Regions from separate parts of the Kribbella sp. NPDC054772 genome, predicted to be linked through region 1. Evidence: riboswitches for the same ligand, from Rfam matches in the RefSeq annotation. Region 1 holds a riboswitch; the other holds the start of a gene.
The links. Region 1 has a riboswitch for cobalamin ahead of ACWGID_RS10525 (CbtB domain-containing protein). Riboswitches for the same ligand answer to the same signal wherever they lie in the genome.

Region 1 (7,479 bases):
CCGCCGGCGACCCGCTGCTGTCCGAGCTGGCCCCGGGCGAGCGGACGTACGTCGCCCCGCCGGCCCCGGCGGCCAAGCAGCCGGCGGCACCTCGGTCGACGACGCCGAAGGCCGGCGGTCGCCGGTCCTCGGGTCCGTCCCGCCGCTCGGCCGGTCGCGGCCGGCGCCGCCGGGCGCCGGGCAAGCAGGCGGCCTGAGCCAGATCTCGAGGTTGGGTTACGGTGCCACTGGCGGTGCCGTGACCTGACCTTGGGATGCTGATGCGGATTCGAACGGTCCTGAACGACCTCGCGCCGGAAGCGCTCGGGGTGTGCGATGCGCACGACCACCTGTTCTTCCGTTCCGCGCTCTTACCAGGTCAGGAGCTCGACGACGAGGCGGCCGCGGTCGCCGAGGTGCGGGCGTTCGCGCGGGCCGGCGGCCAGGCGATCGTGCAATGGACCCCGCACGGTCTGCACCAAGGCGCCGAGGCGCTTCCCGGGATCTCCACCGGCACCGGGGTGTCGATCGTCGCGGCGACCGGACTGCACCGGCGCGAGCACTACCCCGAGGGGTACGTCGACGAGATCCGTGACCAGCTGGCCGAGATCTTCGTCCGTGAGTTGACGACCGGTATCGGCGAGACGCCGGTCCGGGCCGGGCTGATCAAGGTCGCGGGCGGATTCCACGTGCTCGACGCGCACGCGGAGCTCGTGATGCGCGCCGCGGCCGAGGCGCACCACGCGACGAACGCGCCGATCGCTGTCCATCACGAGCTCGGATCCGCGGCGGACGCCGTACTCGATCTGCTCGTCGACGAGCTCGAGGTGCATCCGGCGGCGGTCATCCTCGGGCACCTCAACCGGTTCCCGGATCATCGGGTGCATCTCGAACTGGCGCAGCGTGGCGCGTGGCTGGCGTTCGACGGGCCGTCGCGGGCGAACAACGCGACCGATCCGCGACTGACCGACTGCCTGGCCGCGCTCATCGACGCCGGGTACACCGACCGGCTGCTGCTCGGCGGCGACACCACGAGCGCCCGCGCCCGGGCGTCGACCGGGGAAGGGCCCGGGATGCCGTACCTGCTCACCCACCTCCGACCACGGATCACGCGGTACTTCGGTGCGGACGTCGCGGACGCGGTGTTCCGGGACAACCCAGCGCGTGCCTTCGCCACGGATTGGCGGGCTTGACGGTACGTTCCCGCCATGAATGAGCGAAGCGAATTCATCATCAAGCACAGTGCGTCTCGTGCCTCAGCCGCGCCCGCAGCGAAGCGAGGACGCGGATGAGTTTGATCGCACAGATCTTCGTGGCAGTGGCCGGGCTGTTCCATGTCGTGGTGTTCGCGCTGGAGAGCCTGCTGTTCCGCAAGCCGAGCACGTACCGGCGGTTCCTGGTGAAGGACGACACCGAGATGGCGGCCGCGCGGCCGTGGGCGTTCAACCAGGGGTTCTACAACCTGTTCCTCGCGATCGGTGCGCTCGGCGGGCTGATCTGGGGCGGCGACAAGGGCCATGCGATCGCCTTGTTCGCCTGTGCGTGCATGGCCGGCGCGGGCGTCGTACTGCTCGCCTCCGACCGCCGGATGCTGCGCGCCGCGGCCACCCAGGCCGTCCCGCCGATCCTCGCGCTGGTGTTCGCCGCGATTCTCTAGTTGACTTGAAGCGCACTTGAGGTCCGAAGCTTCTCGGCATGACGACCGTTGCCGAGCCCGCGACCGGGCCTGCCGCCGACACCGGTGGCGTTCTCTCCCCGCAGTACCGCGCCTTGACCGTTGGCATGGTCGCGCTGATCACCCTGGTCGCGTTCGAGTCGCTCGCGGTCGCGACGGCGATGCCGACCGTCGCCCAGGCGCTCGACGGCCTCAGTCTGTACGCGCTCGCGTTCGGCGGACCACTCGCCTCCGGTGTCGTCGCGATGGTCATCTCCGGTACCTGGAGCGACCTGAAAGGCCCGACCCGCCCGCTCTGGCACGGTACGGCGTGGTTCCTGGCCGGCCTGCTGATCGCGGGATTCGCGCCGACGATGGAGGTCCTGGTCATCGGCCGGATCATCCAGGGCTTCGGCTCCGGTCTGCTGACGGTCGCCCTGTACGTCGTGGTCGGGCAGCTGTACCCGGCCCGGCTACGGCCGCGGATCTTCGCCGCCTTCGCTACCGGTTGGGTGGTGCCGTCACTCGTCGGTCCCGCGATCGCCGGACTGATCGTCGAGCACGCCAGCTGGCGCATCGTGTTCCTCGCCGTTCCCGCGCTCGCGATCCCGGCCGCGCTGGTGATGCGGCCCGGACTGGCTCGCGGCGACACGCACGAGCCGCGTCCCGGGAAACTCTGGGACAAGCGCGCGCTGTGGGCGGTCGCGGCGGCCGTCGGGGTTGGACTGCTGCATTACGGCGGGCAGCAGCACGGCGTACTCCAGATTGCGCTGCTCGTGATCGGCCTGGCCGGGGTGATCGCGTTCGGGCCGCGGCTGCTGCCGCGCGGGACGTTCACCTTCGGTCGCGGACTGCCTTCGGTGATCGCGCTCCGTGGCCTGGTCGCCGCGGCCGGATTCGGCGCCGAGGTGTTCCTTCCGCTGATGCTGACCCGCGAGCGCGGGCTGTCCCCTTCGTTGGCCGGGCTGGTCCTGACCGTCAGCGCGCTCAGTTGGACCGCGGCGTCGTGGTACCGCGGGCGCCCGAAGCAGCCGTTCTCGCACGAGGTGTTCCTGCAGGCCGGCATGATCCTGATCGTGCTTGGCATCGTCACCGCCACGCTCACGCTGAACCCGCACGTACCGGTCGTCGTCGGCATCCTCGGATGGAGCCTGACCGGGCTCGGGATGGGTACGGTCTTCCCCACGCTTTCCGTGCTGGTGCTGGAGTACTCGGAGCCTGACGAGCAGGGTGTGAACAGTTCCGCGCTGCAGCTGAGCGATTCGTTGTCCACGGCAACGGTGCTGGCGATCGGTGGGTCGTTGTTCGCCGCGATGGAGCCGCATTCCGCGGTCATGGCGTACGTCGTCGCGTTCGGTGTCCCGGCGTTGCTGGCGCTGCTCGGTGTCGCGGCGGGACGACGTACCGCTGCTGTTTGAGCTATTCCTTGGAACCGGTGACGGCGATGCTGGCGCCGAGACCGATGATCATCAGACCACCGGTGCCACCGACCAGCTCGAGCCGGCGCGGCGAGCGGGCGAACCATTCGCGCGCCGTACCGGCCACCACCGCCCAGACGCTGTCCGAGCAGAGCGCGATCAGGATGAAGATCAACCCGAGGACCAGGATCTGCGCCCACGCCGGGCTGCTCGCACCCTTGTCCACGAACTGCGGCAGCGCGGCCGCGAAGAACACCGCGGTCTTCGCGTTCGTCACCCCGACCAGGAACCCCTGCCGCACGGTCTTCCGGCTGCTCCCCGGCTTCACCCCCCTGGCAAGCGCCTCCGCGAGCGACTTCCGCGACCGGAAAGCGTGCACCCCCAGATAGATCAGGTACGCCGCCCCGCCCAGCTTCACGATCGTCAACGCGACCGCACTCGCGGCGATCAACGTCCCGAGCCCGAGCGCGATCAACACCAGCATCGTCGCGGCACCCAACGTGTTCCCCACCATCGTCAACACGGCTTCCCGCCGCCCCACCGCCAACGCCCGCCCCACGATGAACAACACGCTGGGCCCCGGAACCACGATGATGATGAACGCAGTAATCGCAAACGCAACCAAATGATGAGCGGACGGCATCCACCCAGAGTAAACGCTCCCCTCACTCACCGCTCGGCTCGCGGCGCCTTCGAGCTGAGCGTGATGCCCACCCAGCAGAAGCCGATGCTCGGGCCGGCGTCCCGCCTCGGCTCCTACCCGCGGCGATCCCGCCGAGTCGTGGGTCCTGGTTGCAAATCGACAGCCGGAACTCACGACTCGCGTTGGGGGTCACATGCCAATTGCCACGACTCGGCAGTAGTTGAGGACGCCGAGGGTGGTGGTCGCGTGGGGATGGGGGTGCGCGGAGTGGACGTGGTGGGGGAGCGGCGGAGTGCCGTACGTCGGGGTTGGGTTGGGGGGCGTCGTGAGGCGAGCGGCACGACGGTGTACGTCGGAAGTGGGCTGCCGGCGTGGTGGAGCGAGGGGCTGGGCAGGTGGGCGGTCATGCCGCACGCCGGGCGGCTGGTGGGTGGGGGTGGGATTGGTCACCGGCGCGCCGTGGCGCGTTGACCGGGGTTCGGTGTGGGCTCTACCGTTCCAGGGTCAACCTGCGGTGCCATGAGGGAAGCCGGTGAGAGTCCGGCACGGCCGCGCCACTGTGAGCGAGCTTCGGTTCGTGAGTCAGGACGCTCGGGCACAGCAGCCTTTCCAAGGGGACGCGCACTTCCCCAGGAGGTTCAGTTCAATGGCAGCTCCTGCCCGCACGATCGCCGTACCGGCTCTCTCGCCCAAGCTTCTCGCTGCTGCTCTTACCAGCGTCGGCCTGATGTTGCTGCTCGCCTACCTGGTCGGGTTCGACCAGGGCGCGGTCTCCCAGTCGGGGATGTACCTGCACGAGCTGATGCACGACGGTCGCCACCTGCTCGGCGTGCCCTGCCACTAGATCAGATGCGCACCTTCGGATCGCTCCTGGTGCGCGGACTGATCGTCGGACTCTTCGCCGGCCTGCTGGCCGGAACGTTCGCCTACGTGATGGGCGAGCCGCGTGTCGACGCGGCGATCGCGATCGAAGAGGCCGGTGCCGCGCACACTCACGACCACAACCACGCTGACCAGGCGGAGGACGAACAGCCATTGGTCAGCCGCGACGGCCAGCGGGCCGGCCTGTTTCTCGCGACCAGCCTGTACGGCGTCGCGCTCGGCGGCCTGTTCGCGGTCGCGTTCACGCTGCTCCGCCGCAAGCTCCGGACCGGCAACGACGCGTACGCCGCGCTCGGACTCGCCGCCGCGGGTTTCATCGGCATCGTGCTCGTCCCGTTCTTCAAGTACCCACCCAATCCGCCGGCGGTCGGTGACCCCGACACCATCACCCGGCGGACCGTCACCTACCTCTTGACCCTGGTCATCGGCCTGCTCGCGGTGTGGGCAGGGGTCGCCCTGTCCCGCTGGGCCGCGCGGTACGGCGATGTCGCCCGCCTCGCCGGTGGTGTCGTCGGACTGCTCGCGACCGTCGTGGCGGCGTACCTGATCCTGCCGCGGATCAACGAGGTTCCGGAGACGTTCCCCGCTACGCTGCTGTGGCAGTTCCGGTTCGCCTCGCTCGGTACGCAGGCGACGCTGTGGCTCCTGCTCGGGTTCGGGTACGCGGCCGCGGTGGACCGCCGGCCGATCCGATCGAAGGTGGCTGCGGCTTGACCACGCTGACCCTGGTCGCGCACGCCCTGACACCCGCACTGCGCGGACTCGTGCTCGGCGGCGACGCCGAGCCGGACGCGGCGAGTGTCGAGGCGGCGCGCGACCTGAAGCTCTCGGCAGACGCCGTGTACTCCGGACCTGAGCAGGCCGCCGTACGGACAGCCGCTGCGCTCGGGTACGACGCGATCGTCGCGCCCGAGCTGCGGGACCGCGAGTACGGCGACTGGGCCGGCCGCGAGCTGGAGGATCTGCTCACGGCCGACCCGACGCGGGTCTCGGCGTGGCTCGAACGGCCGCACACCGCAACGCCGGGCGGCGAGACCGAGAACGACGTCCTCGCCCGGGTCGCCGACTGGCTCGGGGACGTGGCCGGGCAGCACGACGAACCCAGCGCGATCCTCGCCGTCGTCCACCCGGCGGTGGTCCGCGCGATCGTCCTGTACGTCGTGGACGCGCCCGCCGAGTCGCTGCGGCATGTCGACGTCCGGCCGCTCGCCACGGTCAGCCTGTCCCACCACAGCGGGAACTGGTCTCTGGCCTTCGTGCCCTCCGCCTGACAAACTGCCGGTGGCCCGGTCTCACGCCCAGGTGACCGGCTGTCACGGGGAGTCATCATGGCTGAGGCTGATCAACTGGCCGAACGGTTCCGCGCCAATCTGGCGGTGCTCGAGGCTGCTCGCGAGCGGTTGCAGACGGCGGCCGACGACGGCACCGCGGACGACGAGCAACTCAAGCGCCTGAAGACCGTCGAGGAGCTGCTGGCCCCGGTCACCGTGAGCGAGACGGATGCCGACGGCAACGTCGTTCACGTCCAGCGGCAGCGGCAGTTCCTGAAGGTCGACCCGAAGGGACAAGGGCGGGCGATCGAGGTGCTCGGCGAGCTCCCGAAGGCGAAGCACGTCGCCGTACTGGTTCCCGGGATGGGGAACAGCCTCGACACGTTCTCCGGACAGTCGGACCGCGGCGACCTGATCAAGCAGGAGGCCGGGCCGGAGACCGCGGTGATCGTCTGGCTCGACTACAGCTCGCCGCAGGGCCTGCTCAAGGCCGCGGAGGACGACGCGGCGGCCGAGGGCGGGCCGCGGCTCAAGGTGTTCCTGGACGAGGTCGACGAGCTCAAGGCGGAGAAGGCGGACGTCACGGTCGTCGCGCACTCGTACGGCACGAAAGTGGTCGGGAAAGCGCTCGAGGTCGGCGCCCGTCCGCCGCAGGTGGTGATGACCGGGTCGCCGGGCATCGACAAGCGCGTCGACGAGGCGTCGGACTTCGTGACACCGGCGACGACGCTGTACGTCGAGCGCGCGCCCGGCGACTATGTCGCGCTCTCGGAGTGGCACGGGCCGGACCCCGCGACGTTCGTCGACGCGATCCGGATGGAGACCAACGACCCGCTCGCCCGCGACGAGGCGGTGTCGGTGCGCTGGCACAACGAGTACTACCGCCCGAACAGCGAGGCGCTCCGCAACATCGGCCGGGTGGTCTCGGGCAAGCTGAAGGACATCACCCGCACGAACACCAGCCGGGGCGCCGAGACCAAGCTGCTCCTCGGCGCGTCGTGGGGCGACGCCTTCAACGCGGCCGCGAAGACGGCGTCGCGGGTGTTCGACGGACTTGCAGCACTCACCAAACACTCCCGGCACGCCCGCGATACTTCACCCGCACCGTCCGGACGCGAAGAAGCCCCCGCGAACGCCGCCAAACTGAGTGCCAGCGGTCCGGCTGGCGCTGGTCCGACTGTCGGGGAGCGGGCGCCGGGGTGGAGTTCCGCGGAGCAGGTGGCTGGGGAGCGTGGCGTTGTGGGGCGTGGGGTCACTGGGCGTGGGGCTGGTGGACGGGGCAGTATCGGAGGATCGCGGGCGGCGGGTACAGGGCGGTCGCGGCCGTCGGGAGGTGGACGGGGATGAGCGAGCAGCGGGAGTTCCTGCGGGATGAGTTGCTGGCGGTGGCGGCAGCCGTCGTACCCGGTCAGCGGCCGGTGGTGACGCGTGACCCGGGGCCGGTGAATCCCGGCGTACTGTTCGACGGCCGGGGGACGGCGACCGTGTGCCGGATCTCCGTCGAGACCGGGAACCCGTCGGCGCCGGATCCCGAGGCGGAGGTCGCAGCCGCAGCCGAGGCACTGCGCGCCCGGGGGTGGACCGCGGAGGTCGCGGCCCCGGAGGACGGGCATTTTCGGGTCGCGGCCGTCC
Region 2 (7,479 bases), on a different contig from region 1:
GCGGATCGCGCTGGTGTTGTCGTCGTACCCGACGAAGCATGCGCGGATCGGGAACGCGGTCGGTCTGGACACCCCGGCGTCGGCGGTCGTGCTGCTCGGCCGGCTGCAGGAGGCCGGGTACGACGTCGGCGACCTCGACGTGAGCGCGCTGGAAGGTGATGGGCTGATCCATCAGCTGATCGCGGCCGGTGGTCACGACGTCGACTGGCTGACCGACGAGCAGTTGGCGTCCGCGGTCGCGAAGGTCCCGCTGTCGACGTACGCGCAGTGGTTCGGCCGGGTGCCGGAATCGTTGCAGACGGCAATGACCGAGGCGTGGGGCGAGGCGCCCGGCGAGTTGTACGTCGACAGCTCGGGTGACGAGCCCGCGATCGCGCTGGCGGCGCTGCGGTTCGGGAACGTGGTGCTGATGATCCAGCCGCCGCGCGGATTCGGTGAGAACCCGGTGGCGATCTACCACGATCCGGACATGGCGCCGTCGCACCACTACCTGGCGGCGTACCGCTGGCTGGAAGCACCCGTCGAAGAGGGCGGGTTCGGTGCGCAGGCCGTCGTACACCTGGGCAAGCACGGGACGCTGGAGTGGCTGCCGGGCAAGGGGATCGGGATGGCGGCCGACTGCGCGCCGGACGCCGTACTCGGGAACCTGCCGATGGTGTACCCGTTCATCGTCAACGACCCCGGCGAGGGGACGCAGGCGAAGCGGCGCGCGCATGCGACGGTCGTCGACCACCTGGTGCCGCCGATGGCACGGGCCGAGACGTACGGCGACATGGCGAAGCTCGAGTACCTGCTCGACGAGTACGCGACCGTGCAGGCGCTCGACCCGGACAAGGTGCCGACGCTGCGGGCCCAGATCTGGACGTTGATCCAGGCGGCCCAGTTGCACCACGACCTGCACACGGACGAGAAGCCCGAGGACGACGACTTCGACGAGTTCGTGCTGCACCTGGACGGGTACCTGTGCGAGATCAAGGACGTGCAGATCCGCGACGGGCTGCATGTGCTGGGCGGTGCGCCGGACGGTGAAGCGCGGGTGAACCTGGTGCTCGCCGTACTTCGCGCTCGGCAGCTGTGGGGCGGTTCGTACTCGATCCCGGGTCTGCGGGCCGCGCTCGGGGAGACCTTCGGGGTGGACGAGGCCGAGTTGCTCGCCAATCCCGGCGTGTCCGTTGACCTCACCGATCTGGCGACGCTGGCCGACCTGCCCGCGGTCACTGGCGCAGACGGTGTGGACATCTTGGAAGCCGTCGCGCGGAAGCTGGTCCTCGGCATGGAGACGCTGAGCTGGGACGCGTCCAAGGTCCCGGTCGTCGTCGCCGAGGTGCTCGGCCGGGAGTCCGCTCAGGTGACGGCGTCGCTGACGTTCGCGGCCGAGGAGGTCGTACCGCGGCTGGCGCGCACCGACGACGAACTGGCTAACGTACTGCGCGCCCTCGACGGGCGGTTCGTCGAAGCCGGACCGTCCGGGTCGCCGACCCGCGGTCTGGTGAACGTACTGCCGACCGGGCGCAACTTCTACGCGGTCGACCCGAAGGCGATCCCGAGCCGCAACGCGTGGGACGTCGGCGTCGCGCTCGCCGACTCGTTGCTGGCCCGGCACTTGTCCGAGACGGGGGAGTACCCGCGATCGGTGGGCCTGACCGTCTGGGGAACGTCGGCGATGCGGACCCAGGGCGACGACCTCGCCGAGGTGCTCTGGCTGCTCGGCTGCCGCCCGGTCTGGGACGAGGCGTCCCGGCGGGTGACGAGCTTCGAGGTGGTCGATCTCGTGGAGCTCGGTCGGCCGCGGATCGATGTCACGATCCGGATCTCCGGCTTCTTCCGGGACGCGTTCCCGCACGTCGTCGCGCTGCTCGACGAGGCGGTCCGCACGGTCGCCGCGCTCGACGAGCCGCCGACGGACAACTTCCTGAAGGCCCACGTCGACGCTGACGTTGCTGCGGGCAACGACGTACGCCAGTCGACGGCCCGGGTCTTCGGCTCCAAGCCGGGCTCGTACGGCGCCGGCTTGCTGCCGCTCGTGGACGCGCGCAACTGGCGCACCGACGCCGAGCTGGCCGAGGTTTACGCCGTCTGGGGCGGGTACGCGTACGGCAAGGACCTGGACGGCGCCGAGGCCCGCGGCTCGATGGAACGCGCGTACGCCCGGATCCAGGTCGCGGCGAAGAACGCCGACACCCGCGAGCACGACATCATGGACTCCGACGACTACTTCCAGTACCACGGCGGCATGATCGCGATGGTCCGGCACCTCACCGGCTCGAACCCGAAGGCGTACGTCGGCGACTCGGCCGTCCCCGCCCAGGTGAAGACCCGGACGCTGGACGAGGAGGCGAAGCGGGTCTTCCGGGCGCGGGTGGTGAACCCGCGCTGGATGGCGGCGATGCGGCGGCACGGGTACAAGGGTGCGTTCGAGATGGCCGCGACCGTCGACTACCTGTTCGGCTACGACGCGACCGCGGGCGTGGTCGACGACTGGATGTACGAGTCGCTGACCACCGAGTACGTCGCGAATCCCGAGATGGCCGAGTTCTTCCGCGCGTCGAACCCGTGGGCCCGGCACGGCATCGCCGAACGGCTGCTCGAGGCGGCGCAGCGCGGGCTCTGGGCGGAGCCGTCGGACGAGGCGCTCGCGACGCTACGGAACGCAGTACTTGAGACGGAAGGTGACATCGAGGACCGCGGCTGATTGGGTTGAGGCATGCTTCCTGAGCGACCACGGGTCCTGATCACCAACGACGACGGGTATCGCGCCCCGGGAATCCGGGCGCTGGCACCGACCATCGCCGAGCTCGGGTACGACGTGGTCGTGGTCGCACCGCTGCTCGACGAGAGTGGCGTCGGATCGGCCCGCGCGGGCATGGTCGGCCGCCCGATCCGGACCGCGTCCGACGAGGAGAACGGCGTCACCTACATCGGGATCGAGGGAACGCCCGCGGGTGCGGTGACGCTGGCGGCCCTCGGCGCGTTCGGTCCGGCGCCCGACCTGGTCCTGTCCGGGATCAACCGCGGGCTCAACGTCAGCGTGTCGATCTTCCACTCCGGCACCGTCGCGGCGGCCGTGACCGCGTCCGGTTACGGTACGTCGGGGGTCGCCGTCAGCCTCGACTCGGAGGACCCGCAGCACTGGCCGACCGCGGCGACGATCGCGGGTGAGGCGCTCGGGTGGATCGCGGCCGAGCCCGCCGGCACGGTCGTGACGATCAACGTGCCGGACCGCCCGCTGGACCAGCTGGCAGGAGTACGCCACGCGTCGCTGGCGCCGCTGTCACACTCGCGGCTGACCGGCTCGACGGCTCCGACCGGGGAGCCGGTGATCCTGCTGGGGCCGAATCACCCGAATCCGGACCCGGACTCCGACGTGGCCCTCCTCGCCGCCGGCTTCGTCACCGTCACCCCGATCGTCGGCATCCGCGAGGTCGCGGACGACACCGCCGCCAACGCCCTCGCCAAACGCCTGAACCGCTGACGCCTGACTGCCTGACACCGGGTGCCGCTGGCGGGTTGCTGCGCCGCTGACGTGCTGTAACCCGTCAGTGGTCACACAACCCGCCACCCGGCGGCGTGGTGAGTGCCACGTGACCGGGATGGGTTCCGGAGGGAGTTGGTGTGCCATGATCGGGCCGACGGTTGTGGAGGAACACCGGTGCGAATCCGGGGCGGTCCCGCCACTGTGACCAGAGCTGTGCGAAAGCTGTGACAGGCGCAGACTCTGGGAGCCAGGACATCCACGGTCGTCCGCCGGCCTACGGAATTCCGCAGCGCCGGCGTACCAGTGCCGTAGCGGGCGTGGACACCCGCTCGACGAAAGGGATTCCGCCGATGCGGGCCGTGCGTTCACCGGGTCAGTCGACCAGCTTTCCGTTCACCGCGATCGTCGGGATGGACGATCTCCAGCTCGCGCTGATCCTGGCCGCGATCTCGCCGGCGATCGGCGGCGTCCTGATCCGCGGCGAGAAGGGGACGGCGAAGTCGACGGCCGTCCGCGCGCTCACCGAGATCCTCCCGCCCGTCGAGGTGGTCCCCGGCTGCCGCTTCTCCTGCGATCCGGCGCGCCCCGACCCGACCTGCCCCGACGGCCCGCACCACGCGGAAGACGGTGCCGACCTCAGCGACGGATCGCATCACGCGGAAGCGGACCGTGCCGCGCACGGTGACGGACTGCGTCACGGGGAAGCGGACGGTACCGCGCTCAGCGACGGACCGCTTGGGGGAGCGGCGGACCGCGGTGATGCGGGTGGGACCGGCGGGCGGCCGGGGCTGCGGGCTGCGCAGTTGGTCGAGTTGCCGGTGGGCGCGACCGAGGACCGGGTGCTCGGGTCGTTGCACCTGGAGAAGGCGCTCGCGGAAGGCGTCACGGCGTACGAGCCGGGCTTGTTGGCGGCCGCGCATCGGGGGTTGCTGTACGTCGACGAGGTCAACCTGCTGCACGATCACTTGGTCGACGTACTGCTCGACGCGGCCGCGATGGGGCGGGCGACGGTCGAGCGGGACGGCGTCTCGGTCACGCACCCGGCGCGGTTCGTGCTGGTCGGCACCATGAACCCGGAGGAAGGCGAGCTCCGGCCGCAGTTGCTCGACCGGTTCGGCCTGACCGTGGACGTGGTGGCGAGCCGCGATCCCGCCGTCCGCGTCGAGGTGATGCGCGCGCGGCTGACCTACGAGGCGGATCCGGAGACCTTCGTCGCCCGGTACGACGGCGCGCAGCGGGAGCTCGCCGAGCGCATCGTGAAGGCGCGCGACCTGCTGGCCGAGGTGCTCCTGACCGACTCCGCACTGCGGCAGATCGCGGAGATCTGCGCTTCGTTCGACGTGGACGGGATGCGTGCGGACCTCGTGACGGCTCGTGCCGCCGTCGCTCATGCAGCGTGGTCCGGGCGCACGGTCGTCGAGGTCGAGGACGTCCGGGCGGCCGCGAAGCTGGCGCTCCCGCATCGCCGTCGGCGGAACCCGTTCGACGCACCGGGGTTGGACGAGCAGCAACTCGAAGACGCGATCAACAACAGCACGCCCCCGGAAGACCCCGACGACGACCCGCCGGGCGGCCCGGGCGGCCCGGGCGGCGCCGACGACCCGGCCAACGCCGACGCGGCGCCGGGCGACTCGAACGACTCGGCGAGCGCCGCGGACCCGACAAACGGCGACCTGGCGAACGACGCCTCGGATGATGCCGCGGATCCGGCCCGCGACGGCCTGGACGACGGCGCGCCCGGCGACCCGAAGCGCTCGGCTGCGAAAGGTGAGCCGGGTGACGGTGAAAGCGGTCAGCCCGGCCCGACGCCGGTCGGTGAGATCGCCGGAAGCTCCGAGCCCTACAAGGCCCGCCTCCTGAGCGTGCAAGCAGCTGGGATGGGTGTCGCCGGCCGCCGCTCCCGCGCCATCACCGAGGTGGGCCGGGTCGTCGGCGACCGCGCGCGAGTCGGCCGCGAGCCGGGCCGACCGCATCTCCTCGGCACCATCTGGAGCGCCGCCCCACACCAGCACGCCCGCGGTCGCAGCGGCACAGGCCTCGTGGTGCGTCCCGCCGACGTCCGCCTCGCCGTACGCGAAGGTCGTGAGGGCAACCTCGTCCTGTTCTGCGTCGACGCGTCCGGCTCGATGGGCACGAAGAAGCGCATGGGCGAGGTGAAGACCGCGATCGTCTCGCTGCTCCTCGACGCGTATCAGCGCCGCGACACCGTCGGCCTCGTCACGTTCGCCGGCCCGGCCGCCACGGTCGCTCTCCCGCCGACGGGCAGCGTCGAAACCGCCGTACGACGCCTCGAATCCCTCCCGACCGGCGGCCGCACCCCGCTCGCCGAAGGTCTCTTGCAAGCAGCCGAGGTACTGCGGATCGCCGCGATCCGCGACCCGCGGCGGCGCCCGCTCCTGGTGCTCGTCACCGACGGCCGCGCCACGTACGGCGAGAACGCCTTCGCCCGCGCTCGTCAGGCGGCCGGCTGGCTGGCCCAGCAGGGCATCGCGACCGTTGTCGTGGACTGCGAACCGCACCGCGGCGTCCGGCTCGGTCTTGCCGCCGAACTGGCGGTCGACCTCGGCGCGGAGTACCTCGACCTCGGAGATGTTGCCGCCGGCAACCTCGTCCGCGCGGTCACGGACCGGAAGGCGGCCTGAGATGCCGAAGGGGCAGCCGGCCGCCGTACCGGACGACGGACTGACCACCCGCCAGCGCCGCAACCGGCCGCTGCTGATGGTGCACACCGGCGAGATGAAGGGGAAGTCGACCGCCGCGTTCGGGATGGCGCTGCGGGCCTGGAACCAGGGCTGGAACCTCGGGGTCTTCCAGTTCGTGAAGAGCGCGAAGTGGAAGGTCGGCGAGGAGAGCGCGTTCAAGGCGCTCGGCGAACTGCACGCGGCGACCGGACAGGGCGGTCCGGTCGAGTGGCACAAGATGGGTGAGGGCTGGAGTTGGTCCCGCAAGGCCGGCACCGAGGCGGACCACGCCGCCGACGCGCTCGAGGGCTGGCGCGAGATCCAGCGCCGGCTCGCCGCCGAGACCCACGACCTGTACGTACTCGACGAGTTCACCTACCCGATGAAGTGGGGCTGGATCGACGTCGACGAGGTGGTCTCGACGCTCGTCGATCGTCCCGGTCACCAGTACGTCGTGATCACCGGACGCGACGCGCATCCGAAGCTTCTCGATGCGGCGGACCTGGCCACCGAGATGACCAAGCTGAAACACCCGATGGACACCGGCCAGAAGGGCCAGAAGGGCATCGAGTGGTGATTCCGCGGGTGGTGATCGCGGCGCCGGCGTCCGGAGCCGGGAAGACGACCGTCGCGGTCGGGCTGATGGCCGCGCTGCGGAACGCCGGACACGTGGTCGCGGGCTTCAAGGTCGGACCCGACTACATCGACCCCGGGTTCCACGCGGTCGCCACCGGACGCCCGGGACGCAACCTCGACCCGATGCTGTCCGGCGAGGAACGCATCGGCCCGCTCTTCGCGCACGGTGCGGCCGGCGCGGACCTGGCCGTCATCGAGGGCGTGATGGGCCTGTACGACGGTGCGCTCGGGACCGAGGGTTTCTCGTCGACCGCGCATGTCGCGAAGCTGTTGCAGGCGCCCGTGGTGCTGGTGGTCGACGCGTCGGCGGCCGGGCGCAGCGTCGGGGCGGTCGTCCAGGGTTTCGTTGCCTTCGACACCGAAGTGCGGATCGCCGGGGTGATCCTGAACAAGGTCGGCTCGGACCGGCACGAGACCGAAGTACGCGCCGGTGTCGCGCCGACCGGCGTCCCCGTCCTCGGCGTCCTCCGCCGCGACACACGGCTGACCGTCCCGAGCCGGCACCTGGGCCTGGTCCCCGCCGACGAACAACGCGCCCAAGCCGAAGCAGCAGTCGAAGCCGCCGCCGAACTCGTCCACCAAGGCGTCGACCTCCAGGCCGTCGTCGCCACCGCCAAGGCTGCCCCCAGCCACCAAGCCACCCCCTGGAACCCAAGCGAAGAGCTCGAACAACCGCCCTCGCCGACC

Region 2: it holds a riboswitch for cobalamin, as region 1 does, so the genes downstream of both, ACWGID_RS03310 (magnesium chelatase subunit D family protein) here and ACWGID_RS10525 (CbtB domain-containing protein) in region 1, are expected to answer to the same signal.

What each region holds. Positions count from the first base shown of each region.
Region 1 covers NZ_JBSHBJ010000005.1:45,337-52,815, reverse strand. The annotation lists gene ACWGID_RS10550 (DEAD/DEAH box helicase) at 1-197, shown strand, start outside; gene ACWGID_RS10545 (phosphotriesterase family protein) at 261-1,172, shown strand; gene ACWGID_RS10540 (DUF1304 domain-containing protein) at 1,268-1,636, shown strand; gene ACWGID_RS10535 (MFS transporter) at 1,675-3,051, shown strand; gene ACWGID_RS10530 (LysE family translocator) at 3,053-3,694, opposite strand; cobalamin riboswitch at 4,179-4,303, shown strand; gene ACWGID_RS10525 (CbtB domain-containing protein) at 4,341-4,538, shown strand; gene ACWGID_RS10520 (CbtA family protein) at 4,544-5,290, shown strand; gene ACWGID_RS10515 (histidine phosphatase family protein) at 5,287-5,847, shown strand; gene ACWGID_RS10510 (alpha/beta hydrolase) at 5,905-7,194, shown strand; gene ACWGID_RS10505 (hypothetical protein) at 7,191-7,479, shown strand, end outside.
Region 2 covers NZ_JBSHBJ010000002.1:84,136-91,614, reverse strand. The annotation lists gene cobN (cobaltochelatase subunit CobN) at 1-2,692, shown strand, start outside; gene surE (5'/3'-nucleotidase SurE) at 2,705-3,472, shown strand; cobalamin riboswitch at 3,617-3,753, shown strand; gene ACWGID_RS03310 (magnesium chelatase subunit D family protein) at 3,826-6,117, shown strand; gene cobO (cob(I)yrinic acid a,c-diamide adenosyltransferase) at 6,119-6,733, shown strand; gene ACWGID_RS03300 (cobyrinate a,c-diamide synthase) at 6,727-7,479, shown strand, end outside.